Regions from separate parts of the Pantoea cypripedii genome, predicted to be linked through region 3. Evidence: predicted binding sites of a transcription regulator. Region 3 holds the regulator's gene; each other region holds the start of a gene.
What was found. The regulator PurR, encoded in region 3, represses purine synthesis genes. The targets are predictions, from matches to a motif close to CANGCAAACGTTTGCNTG.
Positions count from the first base shown of each region.

Region 1 (3,117 bases), 1.7 Mb from region 3:
TTTGAAATCCAGCCCGGCAACGCGGCTCTGCCACTGACCACACACCAGCACGCGAACGTTCTGTTTGCTGGCGGTCACTTTCAGCGCGGCTTCGGTGGCTGACGGGGCAATGATCACTTCGACAAACTGACGACTGATGATGGCCTGAGCCGTCGCTTCGTCCAGCTCACGGTTGAAGGCAATGATGCCGCCAAACGCAGAAGTCGGATCGGTTTTATAAGCACGCTCGTAGGCATCCAGAATGGAATCGCCTACCGCCACACCACAGGGGTTGGCATGTTTCACAATCACGCAAGCGGCTTCGCTGAACTCTTTCACACATTCCAGCGCGGCATCAGTATCGGCGATGTTGTTGTAGGAAAGCGCTTTACCCTGTACCTGCTGTGCCGTCGCCACTGAGGCTTCCGCGACACTTTCTTCTATATAGAAAGCTGCATCCTGATGGCTGTTCTCGCCATAACGCATATCCTGTTTCTTAATGAAGTTAAGGTTCAGGGTACGTGGGAAGCGGCCTGCTGGCTCTTTGCTCTCGCCATGATAAGCCGGTACCAGGCTACCGAAGTAGTTGGCAATCATGCTGTCGTAGGCGGCGGTGTGTTCGAAAGCTTTGATCGCCAGATCGAAACGGGTTGCCAGCGTCAGGGAGTTCTCATTGGCATCCAGCTCCGCAATGATGGCGCTGTAGTCGCTGCTCTTCACCACAATGGCGACGTCTTTGTGGTTCTTCGCGGCAGAGCGCACCATGGTCGGGCCGCCGATATCGATGTTTTCCACCGCATCTTCCAGCGTACAACCCGGTTTTGCGACCGTCTGGGCAAAGGGGTAAAGGTTAACGACCACCATGTCGATGGGGCTGATAGCGTGCTGCGCCATGATGGCATCATCCTGGCCGCGACGACCGAGAATACCGCCATGCACTTTCGGGTGCAGCGTTTTGACGCGTCCATCCATCATTTCCGGAAAACCGGTGTAGTCAGACACTTCAGTGACTGGCAGGCCCGCATCTGCCAGCAGGCGAGCAGTACCACCTGTGGAGAGCAGCTCAACACCACGGCTGGAGAGTGCCTGAGCAAATTCGAGGATACCGGCTTTGTCTGAGACACTCAGCAGAGCGCGGCGTACAGGACGACGTTGTTGCATGGTGGTTTTATCCCTTGGCTTTGTTTCGCGTAAATAAGAGCGTTACATCAAGCTTAGCGTTTCTCTTCTATATAGAAGAAGCGGCTTGCTTCAGGTAACGCCCCAAAAGGGGCATCCTTGACGTCGCGGGGCATTGTAGCGAAAACGTTTGCGCGATGCTCGACTAAATTCATTTACCCGTCAGGATGTGGATAACTTTGTGTGTAAGTGGGTATAAGGCGGGGTTTTGCTGTGGAATGCAGCGAACGGTTGTTTTTATTGAAATTAGCGGTTGCGCATGCCGAACAACTCCCTATAATGCGCCTCCATCGACACGGCACAACGGCTTACGAAATGCGGTGTTGAGAGAGAAGTTCTGAAGGAACTCTCGCCGGGGAAAATCGCTGAAAAAAGTGATTGACTCTGAAGGAGGAAAGCGTAATATACGCCACCTCGCGACAGACGGTTAACCCGCTGCTCGCACTGCTCTTTAACAATTTATCAGACAATCTGTGTGGGCACTCGCAGGATTGATATCAAAAGTCTACGGACTTAAAAAATATCAAGTCTCAAGAGTGAACACGTAATTCATTACGAAGTTTAATTCTTTGTAGCATCAAACTTAAATTGAAGAGTTTGATCATGGCTCAGATTGAACGCTGGCGGCAGGACCTAACACATGCAAGTCGAACCTAGCTAGCTAGGAATTTGCCTGGCGGCTGTAGCGCGGTGGTCCCACCTGACCCCATGCCGAACTCAGAAGTGAAACGCCGTAGCGCCGATGGTAGTGTGGGGTCTCCCCATGCGAGAGTAGGGAACTGCCAGGCATCAATTTTAGTGTGCTGATATGGCTCAGTTGGTAGAGCGCACCCTTGGTAAGGGTGAGGTCCCCAGTTCGACTCTGGGTATCAGCACCAGTTATGGCATGAGTTCGGATTCAAAAGAATTTGCCTGGCGGCTGTAGCGCGGTGGTCCCACCTGACCCCATGCCGAACTCAGAAGTGAAACGCCGTAGCGCCGATGGTAGTGTGGGGTCTCCCCATGCGAGAGTAGGGAACTGCCAGGCATCAATTAAGTGAAGAAGCCCTGAACGAAAGTTCAGGGCTTTTTTACGTCTGAAAATCAGGAAAACTCACGGATGCATAACAGCACGATGAATCGCGCTGTTATAGATAGCCGGTTTTAGAAGGTTAAACTCGCGGTGATTCCCCCAACAAAAGCATCTTTGACGCTGCTATCCGCGCCTGGTGCGGCAACGTATTGAAGATTAGGGCGCAGTGACAACCACTGACGGACGTTCCAGGCATAGTAGAGTTCATAATCGTATTCTGAACCTCTGATTACCGGCAGATAAGTGGCGTCATTGACGCTCTGTACACCATTTTCTTCATTTTCCCGCTCCAGCATGCGGCTATAGGCTGAATTCACATGTAGCCGGGCCATTCCTAAGCCAATTTCATCCTGTGGACGAGCAGCAAAAAGCCCTTTCCAGGTCAATGCAACGGTCTGAGTATCATCAAGCTTTGAGGTCCGTTTATCGTGCATCACCTGGCTAAGCGTTAACGATAAGCCACGATGGTTGTCATGCTGCCAGGCGAATAACTGTTGCTGAACAATGGCATAAGCGCCATAACCGTGGGCAGTATCGCCATATTCACCGTGCTGCCAGCTATGATAAACCCCGCCCTGGGCTGAAGAGTAATAAGCACCCAGACGATAATTGCCTGGTAATGCATCTGCACCCAGTTTGGGCTGCCAACCGATTTCTACCGGGATAAGATTGCCATCGGAGTGTTTGACCGAGAAATGGAAACCGCTACCACGATTATCGTTGTCATCATTTTGGTTATAAAATCCAACCTTAACATAGATATCCGGTGTGATATTGAGCTGTAAACGTCCCATCCATTGTGACACTGGCCAGTTCATCCAGCGATCGCTACGTGACTTACCGGGAATACCGGGACCAAGTGCAAGGTTCTGGAAATGGGTTTCGAT
Region 1 is NZ_MLJI01000001.1:208,810-211,926, forward strand. It holds gene purH (bifunctional phosphoribosylaminoimidazolecarboxamide formyltransferase/IMP cyclohydrolase) at 1-1,140, opposite strand, end outside; rRNA gene rrf (5S ribosomal RNA) at 1,831-1,946, shown strand; tRNA gene HA50_RS00925 (tRNA-Thr) at 1,961-2,036, shown strand; rRNA gene rrf (5S ribosomal RNA) at 2,070-2,185, shown strand; gene HA50_RS00935 (carbohydrate porin) at 2,302-3,117, opposite strand, start outside.
Region 1: the regulator PurR is predicted to act here: its motif matches at 1,278-1,295, upstream of purH (bifunctional phosphoribosylaminoimidazolecarboxamide formyltransferase/IMP cyclohydrolase).

Region 2 (3,117 bases), 250 kb from region 3:
TAAGCGGCGTTGCTGTTCACCAATTAACGCCAGCAATTCGCCAAATGTCATTGCCTCTTCCGGTTTATCGTGAGTCATGGGTAAAACATCTCCTGTTAGCATGGCGGGTGCAACAATAGGGGGCGTTAATGATGATTTTAGATGCAGTGACTTTGTCTGGCGAGGGAGAAATAAAAACAAAAAAGCCGGGTGGCGAAACCCGGCAAAACTGCGCAGTGGCGGTTAATCGGTAATAAACCAGTCGTCAGCACTTTCCCAGGTTTCCTGCAAAATATCACTGATACGTTCGCGATTTTCTTTGCAGCCGCCAAATACGCTGAGCTGATTACCGCTGGCGTAACGGATTTTGACATGATGTTCGTCGTCGGGAAAATCCCGGCTGATACGGCGGGTCAGTTCGGCGCTCAGCGCATCCAGGGCGCCAGCAGGAAGGGGTTGAGTTTTTGCTACGGTAATTTCAACACGCATAAACACCTCCGGAATAATATACTGGCTATTTGTACAGTATGTTTATTCCGAAGGCAAGCATCATCACATCAGGCGGTTACGCGCCAGTTCAGGGTCTCTCCAGCAAGGAAAGGCACCAGGGTATCGTCGGCTACAGTCACGCTCTGTTCGACTGTCCAGGGTTCACGCACCAGCGTCAGTGTCCCTTCATTCAGCGGCAGGCCATAGAAGTTCGGGCCATTTTCGGAACAGAACGCTTCGAAATGCTGCAGCGCATCCAGTTCTTCAAACACCGTGGCGTAAGCGGGCAGCGAGGTTGGAGCGTTGAATACACCCGCACATCCGCAGCTGGCTTCTTTCAGATGGCGCAGATGTGGAGCAGTATCGGTGCCGAGGAACACACGACGATTACCGCTTGCGACCAGTTTACGTAACGCTTCCTGGTGGATATTACGTTTCAGGATTGGCAGGCAATACAGATGCGGACGCACACCGCCGACCAGCATATGGTTGCGGTTAAACATCAGATGCTGTGGCGTAATGGTGGCGCCGAGCAGTTCATTGCCCGCCGCCAGATATTCTGCCGCTTCTTTGGTGGTGATGTGTTCCATCACCACTTTCAACCCCGGGAACTGCTGGCGCAGCGGGTGCAACACCGTCTCAATAAAACGTGCTTCACGGTCAAAAATATCAATGTGCGCATCTGTCACTTCACCGTGTACCAACATCGGCATACCGATCTGCTGCATACGCTCCAGCACGCGGGCGATGGAAGCAATATTGGTTACGCCATGGCTGGAGTTGGTGGTTGCGTGGGCGGGATAAAGTTTTGCGGCGGTGAAGACGCCAGCACGGAAGCCCTGTTCGATCTCATCCGGGTCGAGAGAGTCGGTAAGATAGCAGGTCATCAGCGGTGTAAAGGCATGCCCGGCGGGTAAGGCCGCAAGGATACGATCGCGATAGGCCACGGCAGCATCAACGCTGGTCACCGGCGGAACCAGGTTTGGCATGACAATGGCACGACCGTTTACCGCACTGGTGTAAGGCAACACGGCTTGTAGCATCGCGCCATCGCGCAGATGAATATGCCAGTCGTCAGGGCGGCGAATCGTGATTTGCTGGGGTTGGGCTGTCATTCAAAAGGCTCCGGCTGAGTAGAAAACGAAAGGCACGTTTAGGCCGGGGAGTAAGCATAAGGATTTGGGCAACCGTTTGCACGGGATTTTATGCGTCTGAAGCAAAACCGCGCCATAGCAGGCGCGGTTACCGGGATTAATCAGTAAAAGGGATCACCAACTGGCCGGGTTTAACTTCCAGACCTTTCGCGAATTTCTTCGCCAGCGCTTCGCCTTTGCTGCGATCTTCGCTCAGCACATAAGCGGGTTTTTCATTGAAGTAACGCTTCAGCGATTCATTCAGATAGGGCGTCAGCGTTTTCATGATCGACGCCATTTTTTCCGGCTGGACCTGGGCATCCACAATCTCCAGATCATGCAGGTAAATCGCGCCCTGCTGCGGGTTAAATACCGGCTGCGCCTTCATTTTGAGCTGCATCTCGGCCTGCTGTGGGCCAAATAAAGAACTGACATTGATCGTGGCTTTGCCTGTCAGGGTGATTTTGCCCGGTTCTTCACGGCCAATCTGGCTGCTTAAATCGCTCAGCACAATATGGGCATTCACCAGCCCGGAGACGCCAACATCTTTCTCGAAGTTATTGTGCTTTTGCAGCGCCTGATTCACTTCCTGCTCGCTGATGGTGTACTGCGTTAATTGGTTACAGCCGGTCAACAGCACGGCAAACAACAGGGCCAGTAGCCCGGAAAACGCCTTCTTCATACTTTCCTCATCCTGAACGATACGGCAAACGAGGCATAGCGTGCCTGAATCAGGGGCGGGTGTCACCAGGAGAGAGATGAGAAGCGCCGGTGCGCCTCTCATTGCCAGGATCAGGCGGCGATAGAAGAGAGCAGGTTAACCTGGGTTTGCTTCGCCATATTGTCGCGATAATCGGCCACGCGGCTGGGCCATTCGATACCGGATACCAGCGTTAAGGAACGTAACAGCGGAAACAGATGGATATCATCTTCCGAAAGCTCGCCGTTCACCGCATTCGGTTTGACGATTAACTTATCCAACTGACGCAAATCGTCACTGATGTTTTTGATCAGTCCGGGGGCGTGTTTGCGCAGTTCACTGAAGTCGCCAATGTTGGCCTGTTTTTTCTCGCGGAAATAGCTACGGGCTTCCGGTGTGGCGAACTCAGCGAAGGCCGCGTCGGCGATACGGGGGAGCAGCAACTTGTTGACGTAACCATTAACCCGACGCAGCCATTCGCTGATGGCCGGATTGGCTTTGCCATTCAGCAGCGGTTCACCGTCCTGCTTGTCCACCAGACGAACAATATCCAGGCTTTCCGGCATTGCGCTGCCATCGGCTTTTTGCAGGATGGGGGCCATCTTCTGACCAATCAGTTTCTTCGGTGTGTTCTCGTCATCATTGAGCATCACCACCAGCTCGATTGGCAGATTCTTCAGCCCAAAAATCATGCGTGCTTTGACGCAGAAAGGGCAGTGATCGTAGATGTAGAGTTTCATCCCGTTTCTCCTGTGATTATCAGGGTGACTGGCGTCACCCTTTTTCTATCGGCGTGCGGGAAGTATGGGAGAGAAA
Region 2 is NZ_MLJI01000001.1:1,639,099-1,642,215, forward strand. It holds gene HA50_RS07620 (hypothetical protein) at 1-78, opposite strand, end outside; gene dinI (DNA damage-inducible protein I) at 223-468, opposite strand; gene pyrC (dihydroorotase) at 537-1,583, opposite strand; gene HA50_RS07635 (lipoprotein) at 1,720-2,283, opposite strand; gene grxB (glutaredoxin 2) at 2,394-3,041, opposite strand.
Region 2: the regulator PurR is predicted to act here: its motif matches at 1,649-1,666, upstream of pyrC (dihydroorotase).

Region 3 (3,117 bases):
AGCAAAATCCTGCTGCATGGCACCGAAGGCCGGCAGGTACATATCCGTAGCAAGAAAGCCCAGCATGCTTAGCAAAGCAAGGTAAGGCAAAAATCCTTTTGATGACAACATGGTGATTCTCATTAGACAAATTGAACGCCGGGGAGTGTAAAAGGGTGCGGCAGGCTTTGTGAAACGCTAATATTTGCGAGGTGCTATCAAAAATTTTGCAGGCAAAATGATGTGGTCTGAATACGCGCTTGAAGTGGTGGATGCGGTGGCGCGCAGCGGCAGTTTTAGCGCTGCGGCGCAGGAGTTGCATCGCGTGCCTTCTGCCATCAGCTATACGGTACGTCAGCTGGAAACCTGGCTGGCCGTGCCTTTGTTTGAAAGGCAGCACCGGGAAGTGGTGCTGACGGCCGCGGGTGAGCATTTCGTGCGTGAAGGGCGGAGTGTTATCAAAAAAATGCTGGCAACCCGACGCCAGTGCCAGCAACTGGCTAACGGCTGGCGTGGGCAGTTGAGCATCGCGGTTGACTGTATCGTTAAACCGCAGCGTACCCGGCAACTGGTAAAGGATTTCTACCGCCATTTCCCGGATATGGAGCTGATTATCAGCTATGAAGTGTTCAACGGGGTCTGGGATGCGCTGGCTGATGGTCGGGTCGATGTGGCGATTGGGGCCACCCAGGCCATTCCGGTCGGTGGGCGTTTTGCCTTCCAGGATATGGGCGCGCTGAACTGGCGTTGCGTGGTCAGTCCCGAGCATCCCCTGACAAAAAGTGCCCAGCTGGATGAAGAAACCTTACGGGCGTGGCCTTCACTGGTGCTGGAGGATACATCGCGGGCGCTGCCGCGGCGTATGACCTGGACGCTGGATAACCAGCGGCGTCTGGTGGTACCGGAGTGGGAAACCGGGATGGATTGTCTGCGGGCAGGGTTGTGCGTAGGGATGGTGCCGGGCCATTTAGCCCGGCCACTGCTGGATAGCGGCGTGTTAACCGAACTGACGTTGCCTGCACCTTTCCCGGAGAGTCCCTGCTGCGTCAGCTGGTCGGAACAACGCGCCTCACCGGCATTAAGCTGGTTGCTGGACTATCTGGGCGATGCAGAGACGCTCAACCATGAGTGGTTGAGCGAAACGGTGGCTTAGCGACGATAGTCGCGGAACGGGCCGTCGGCGACGGAGCGGCGTTCAATCAATGTGGGCTGCACTTCGATGGTCTGCGGCTCTTCGCGCTTACTGGTGATGCGATCGAGCAGCATTTCCAGCGCTTTTTCTCCCAGCTGTGCTTTTGGCTGATGAACGGTTGTCAGAGCCGGGGTGAAATACCGGGCGTTGCGCACGTTGTCATAGCCAATCACCGAGATATCCTGTGGCACGCGCAGCCCCATTTCATCGGCGGCACAAATCGCGCCCATCGCCATGATATCGCCACCACAAAACACCGCCGTCGGACGTTGTTTCTGGTTGAGGATCTGCTGCATCGCCTGATAACCGGATTCCGGTTCGAAGTCGCCCTGCACAATCCACTCCGGGCGCACGGTAATACCGGCTTCATGCAACGCCTGCATAAAACCAGCATGACGACCACCGCCAGTGTTGCGCTCCATCTGGCCAGGGATGGCACCAATGTCGCGATGTCCACGTTCGATCAGGTAACGTCCGGCGAGATAGCCACCCTGGAAGGCGTTATCCTGCACGGTATCGGTGAAATCACCGCGAGACTCGCCCCAGTCCATCACCACCATCGGGATATTGCGGTTCTCTTCCAGCATGGTGAGCAGGTCGTCGGGATATTCGGAACACATCACCAATAAACCGTCGACGCGCTTTTGCGCCATCATCGAGAGATAAGCACGCTGCTTTTGCAGATCGTTATGCGCATTGCCGAGAATCAGCGTATAGCCACGGTCGAAACAGTGGTTTTCCACCGCTTCAATGATTTCCGCGAAATAGGGGGCTTCGCTGGAGGTGGCGAGCAATCCCAGCGTTTTGGTGTGGTTGACTTTCAGGCTACGCGCCACGGCGCTGGGCGAGTAGTGCAGCTCTTTGATCGCTTCCCATACGGCGTTACGCGTTTCTTCCGCGACAAAACGCGTTTTGTTGATGACATGCGAAACCGTGGTGGTGGAGACACCGGCGCGTTTCGCCACATCTTTAATTGTTGCCATGAAAATGGTACTCCCGGGCTTATCGCAACTTACTGATAAGTATATTGTTAAACGTTTGCGTCTGCTAATGGTTTTGCGCCCCAATTTTCGGGGCAAATGGCGAAGAAAAAGGCGTTAACTCGCAGTTAAAATCACTTTAACAGGCCACAAACACAGCGTGCGCAAAATCTGTTGCGCAACGAAAGGCGGCGATTCTAGCAAGCTGGCGCGGATAACACGAGATTTTTGCCGGGCGCTGTGCGAAAATTACATTAACCCTTCAATTAATGTGACTAAGGAGTTGTGATGAGTACAGACCTGAAACTGGCGCTGGGTACTACCGTTGGCGCGTTGTTAATGATCATCGTGTTCAGCTTCACCGCGATCCTTCATTAATAAAAAAAGCCGGACCTGAAATTTCAGTGTCCGGCTTTTTATTGCGCGGTGATGTTTAGCGAATGGTTTTCGGCGTCATCATGCGGCGTGCACCGACATAATGCTTCTGCCAGTAATCTTCACCTAATGCGCTAATCTGAATATCTTTACCGGTACGCGGTGACTGAATAAATTTGCCGTTGCCCAGGTAAACACCCACATGGTCAGCGGTACCGCGATGGTTAATGCGGAAGAACACCAAATCTCCCTTCTCCAGCATATCGCGTTTGATCGGCGCCGCATCACGCAGGTGATACATTTCGTTAGCGGTGCGCGGGAATTTGTATTTCACCAGATCTTTATAGGCATACCACACCAGACCACTGCAATCGAAACCGGTATGCGGTGAAGTACCGCCCCACTGGTAAGGTTTACCGATCTGACCCATTAATTTGTTCATCGCCGTTTCACGCGCCTTTTGATAGCGCTGACGGTGTGATTTGCTCATCCTGATAGTGGTGAGGTCGCTGGCGTCATCCTGCTCATCCAACACTTTCGCCACGCGCTGATGACCATATTTTTTGGTCGGCGACTTCAGCAGGGCTTTTC
Region 3 is NZ_MLJI01000001.1:1,884,797-1,887,913, forward strand. It holds gene punC (purine nucleoside transporter PunC) at 1-111, opposite strand, end outside; gene punR (DNA-binding transcriptional activator PunR) at 221-1,132, shown strand; gene purR (HTH-type transcriptional repressor PurR) at 1,129-2,154, opposite strand; gene cydH (cytochrome bd-I oxidase subunit CydH) at 2,440-2,529, shown strand; gene HA50_RS08805 (C40 family peptidase) at 2,585-3,117, opposite strand, start outside.

Region 4 (3,117 bases), 1.6 Mb from region 3:
TCGAAATCGGCGGCTAAAAGCAACCGCCGGTTTGTCAGGAAATCTTAGCGGGCAGCAGAGGATCGTACTACGTGCAATTAGCCGAAATTGAGCTGACGCTGGGCCGAACGTTCCGCCAGACGCTTTAACGCCGCATTGAGCAACACGCCATAGGCCGGCAGGAAGAAAATCATGCAGATCATCACTTTGAAGCTGTAATCCACCAGCGCGATTTCCACCCAGTGCTGAGCCATAAACGGATCCGGGCTTTTATAGAAAGCGATAAAGAAAAAGGCCAGCGTATCGCTGATATTGCCCAGGAACATCGCTGCCGCTGGCGCAATCCACCATTGTGGCAGGCGGCGCAGACGGTTAAAGACGTGCACATCCAGAATCTGCCCCAGCGCGTAGGCCATAAAGCTGGCGCTGGCGATACGCGCCACGAACAGGTTCACCTGCTCCAGCGCCGCCCAGCCTTGCCACTCGCCCTGATAAAACACGCAGGAGACGACATAAGAGATCACCAGCGCCGGGACCATCACCGCCAGGATAATACGACGGGCCAGCGGCGCGCCGAAAATGCGCACGGTCAGATCGGTGGCGAGGAAAATAAACGGGAAGCTGAAGGCACCCCAGGTGGTCTGGAAGCCAAAAATGGCCACCGGCAATTGCACCAGGTAGTTACTGGAGGTAATCACCAGCAGGTGGAATAGCGATAGCCAGAACAGCGCAAACATGCGCTGACGCGGAGAAAAAGCGATCATATTAAGCCTTTTTAGTGTTGGGGTGAGGGAACCCAGTTTCATACCCGTCATATTTCAAGCTGCCGCTGCGTTGGCTGCACTTGCTCACCCCAGTCACTTACTTGTGTAAGCTCCTGGAGATTCTCAAGTTTGCCGCCTTGCTGCAACTCGAAATATTTAGGGTATAACGTTAAATATGGTTAATAAAAAACGGCGGCATCTTATCGCGTTGTGCGATTTATGCAATGGTTAATATTAACGCAACCGTTATCGTCTTGCGCTGGTCATCGGGCGCGCTAGAATGAGCGGCCTTACTTGTTAGCAGACAGAGAATCATGAGCGATCTTTTTCCCGAGCCGGACCATACCCTCGATGCCCTTGGCCTGCGTTGCCCGGAGCCGGTGATGATGGTGCGCAAAACGGTGCGTCAGATGCAGGCGGGTGAAACCCTGCTGATTATCGCTGACGATCCGGCCACTACGCGTGATATTCCCGGCTTTTGCCGTTTTATGGAACATACCCTGCTGGCGCAGCAAACGGAAACCCTGCCGTATCAATATCTTATAAAAAAAGGAACGGATGCCTGATGTCAGGCATCCATTGCTGCTAGCGCGAACGCAGTAACCGCAGCGCATTGGCGGTAACCAGCGCGGTGGCACCAGAATCCGCCAGCACCGCCAGCCACAAACCGGTAAAACCGAGCAGCGTGGTGACCAGGAACAATGCCTTCAGCCCGAGTGCCAGCGCGATATTCTGACGAATAATGCGCCGCGTGCGGCGGGCGAGCGCCACGGTGCGTGGCAGAATCGCCAGGCGGTTTTGCGTTAGTGCCGCATCGGCGGCTTCCAGTGCCACATCAGTCCCGCTTCCCATTGCAATGCCCAACGTGGCGGCTTTCATCGCCGGGGCATCGTTGATGCCATCGCCAATCATCGCCAGCGGATGTTGGGTATCCAGCTCACGTACGGCAGTGACTTTGTCCGCAGGCAGCAGACCGGCGCGATAATCAATCTGCAACTCTGCCGCGATCGCCGCTGCGGCGCGCGGGTTATCGCCCGTTAGCATCAGGCTGCTGATACCGAGTTTTTGCAGCGCGGCCAGCGCGGTAACCGCCTCTGCACGCAACCGATCCTGCAACGCCAGCAGACCTAACGGGCGTGTATCCTGCAACAATACCACCACGGTTTTGCCCTGCGCTTCATACTGCGCAATGCTTTGCTGCTGTTCATCAGCCAGGTTTGTTACCTCACGCGGTGCCAGCAACTGATAGCTGATACCGTGAATATTCGCCTGAATCCCGCTGCCTGCCAGCGTCTGCTGATTGCTGGCGGCGGGCAGGGTAAGCCGCCGACGTACCGATTCCGCTACAATCGCCAGCGCCAGTGGATGGCTGGAACCCTGTTCAACCGCCGCGCTCAGCGCCAGCAATTGCTCTGGCTGCTCGTTGCTGAAAGCGACGATGTCGGTGACCTGTGGCTTACCTTCGGTCAGCGTGCCGGTTTTATCGAATGCCATCATCCTGACGCGGCTGAGTCGTTCCAGCGCGGCACCACCTTTGATCAATGCGCCCTGACGTGCAGCGGCAGCCAGGCCGGAGGTGATGGCCGCCGGCGTGGAGATCACCAGTGCACAGGGACAACCGATCAGCAGCAATGTCAGCCCTTTATAGATCCACGGCAACCACTCAGCGCCAGCCAGCAACGGCGGCAGCACCATCACCAGCAACGCCAGCAGCATAATCGCCGGGGTGTAGAGACGGCTGAAACGGTCAATAAAACGTTCCACCGGCGCACGATGGCTTTCCGCTTCTTCAATCAGTTGCAGGATGCGGTCAATGGCGCTGTGGCCTGGTTCCGAGAGCACTTTCAGCGTCACCAGACGATCAACGCTGGTGGCCCCGGCCATCACCGTTTCACCAGGCTGGCGTGCCACGGGTATTGATTCACCGGTGAGGGCGCTTTCGTCAAAGCTGGCGCTGTGGCTAAGCAGTTCGCCATCGGCGGGTAAGCGCCCCCCGGCAGCGACTTCAATCACATCGCCGGGCTGCAAATCCGCCAGCGCGACCTGCTGGCGCTGCGTGCCGCGCACACGGATGGCGGTGTCGGGACGCAGTGCCATCAGCGCAGTCACGCCACGGCGGGCGCGGGTGGCCGCATAGGCTTCCAGTCGTTCCCCCAGCTGGAACAGCAGCAGCACCATCGCCGCTTCGGCGTGTGCGCCAATCACCAGCGCACCGGCGGCGGCCAGCGTCATCAGGGTTTCGATACTGAAGGGGGAGCCGCTGCGCAGCAAACGCCAGGCACTGCGCGCGATCGGCAATAAACCGACCAGGGTGGTGGCAATAAACAGACGATCGCCCCAGACGGGCGAGACCTGGCTCAGCAGCCAGCTGGCG
Region 4 is NZ_MLJI01000001.1:245,295-248,411, forward strand. It holds gene HA50_RS01050 (7-cyano-7-deazaguanine/7-aminomethyl-7-deazaguanine transporter) at 78-743, opposite strand; gene tusA (sulfurtransferase TusA) at 1,058-1,309, shown strand; gene HA50_RS01060 (zinc/cadmium/mercury/lead-transporting ATPase) at 1,329-3,117, opposite strand, start outside.
Region 4: the regulator PurR is predicted to act here: its motif matches at 980-997, upstream of tusA (sulfurtransferase TusA).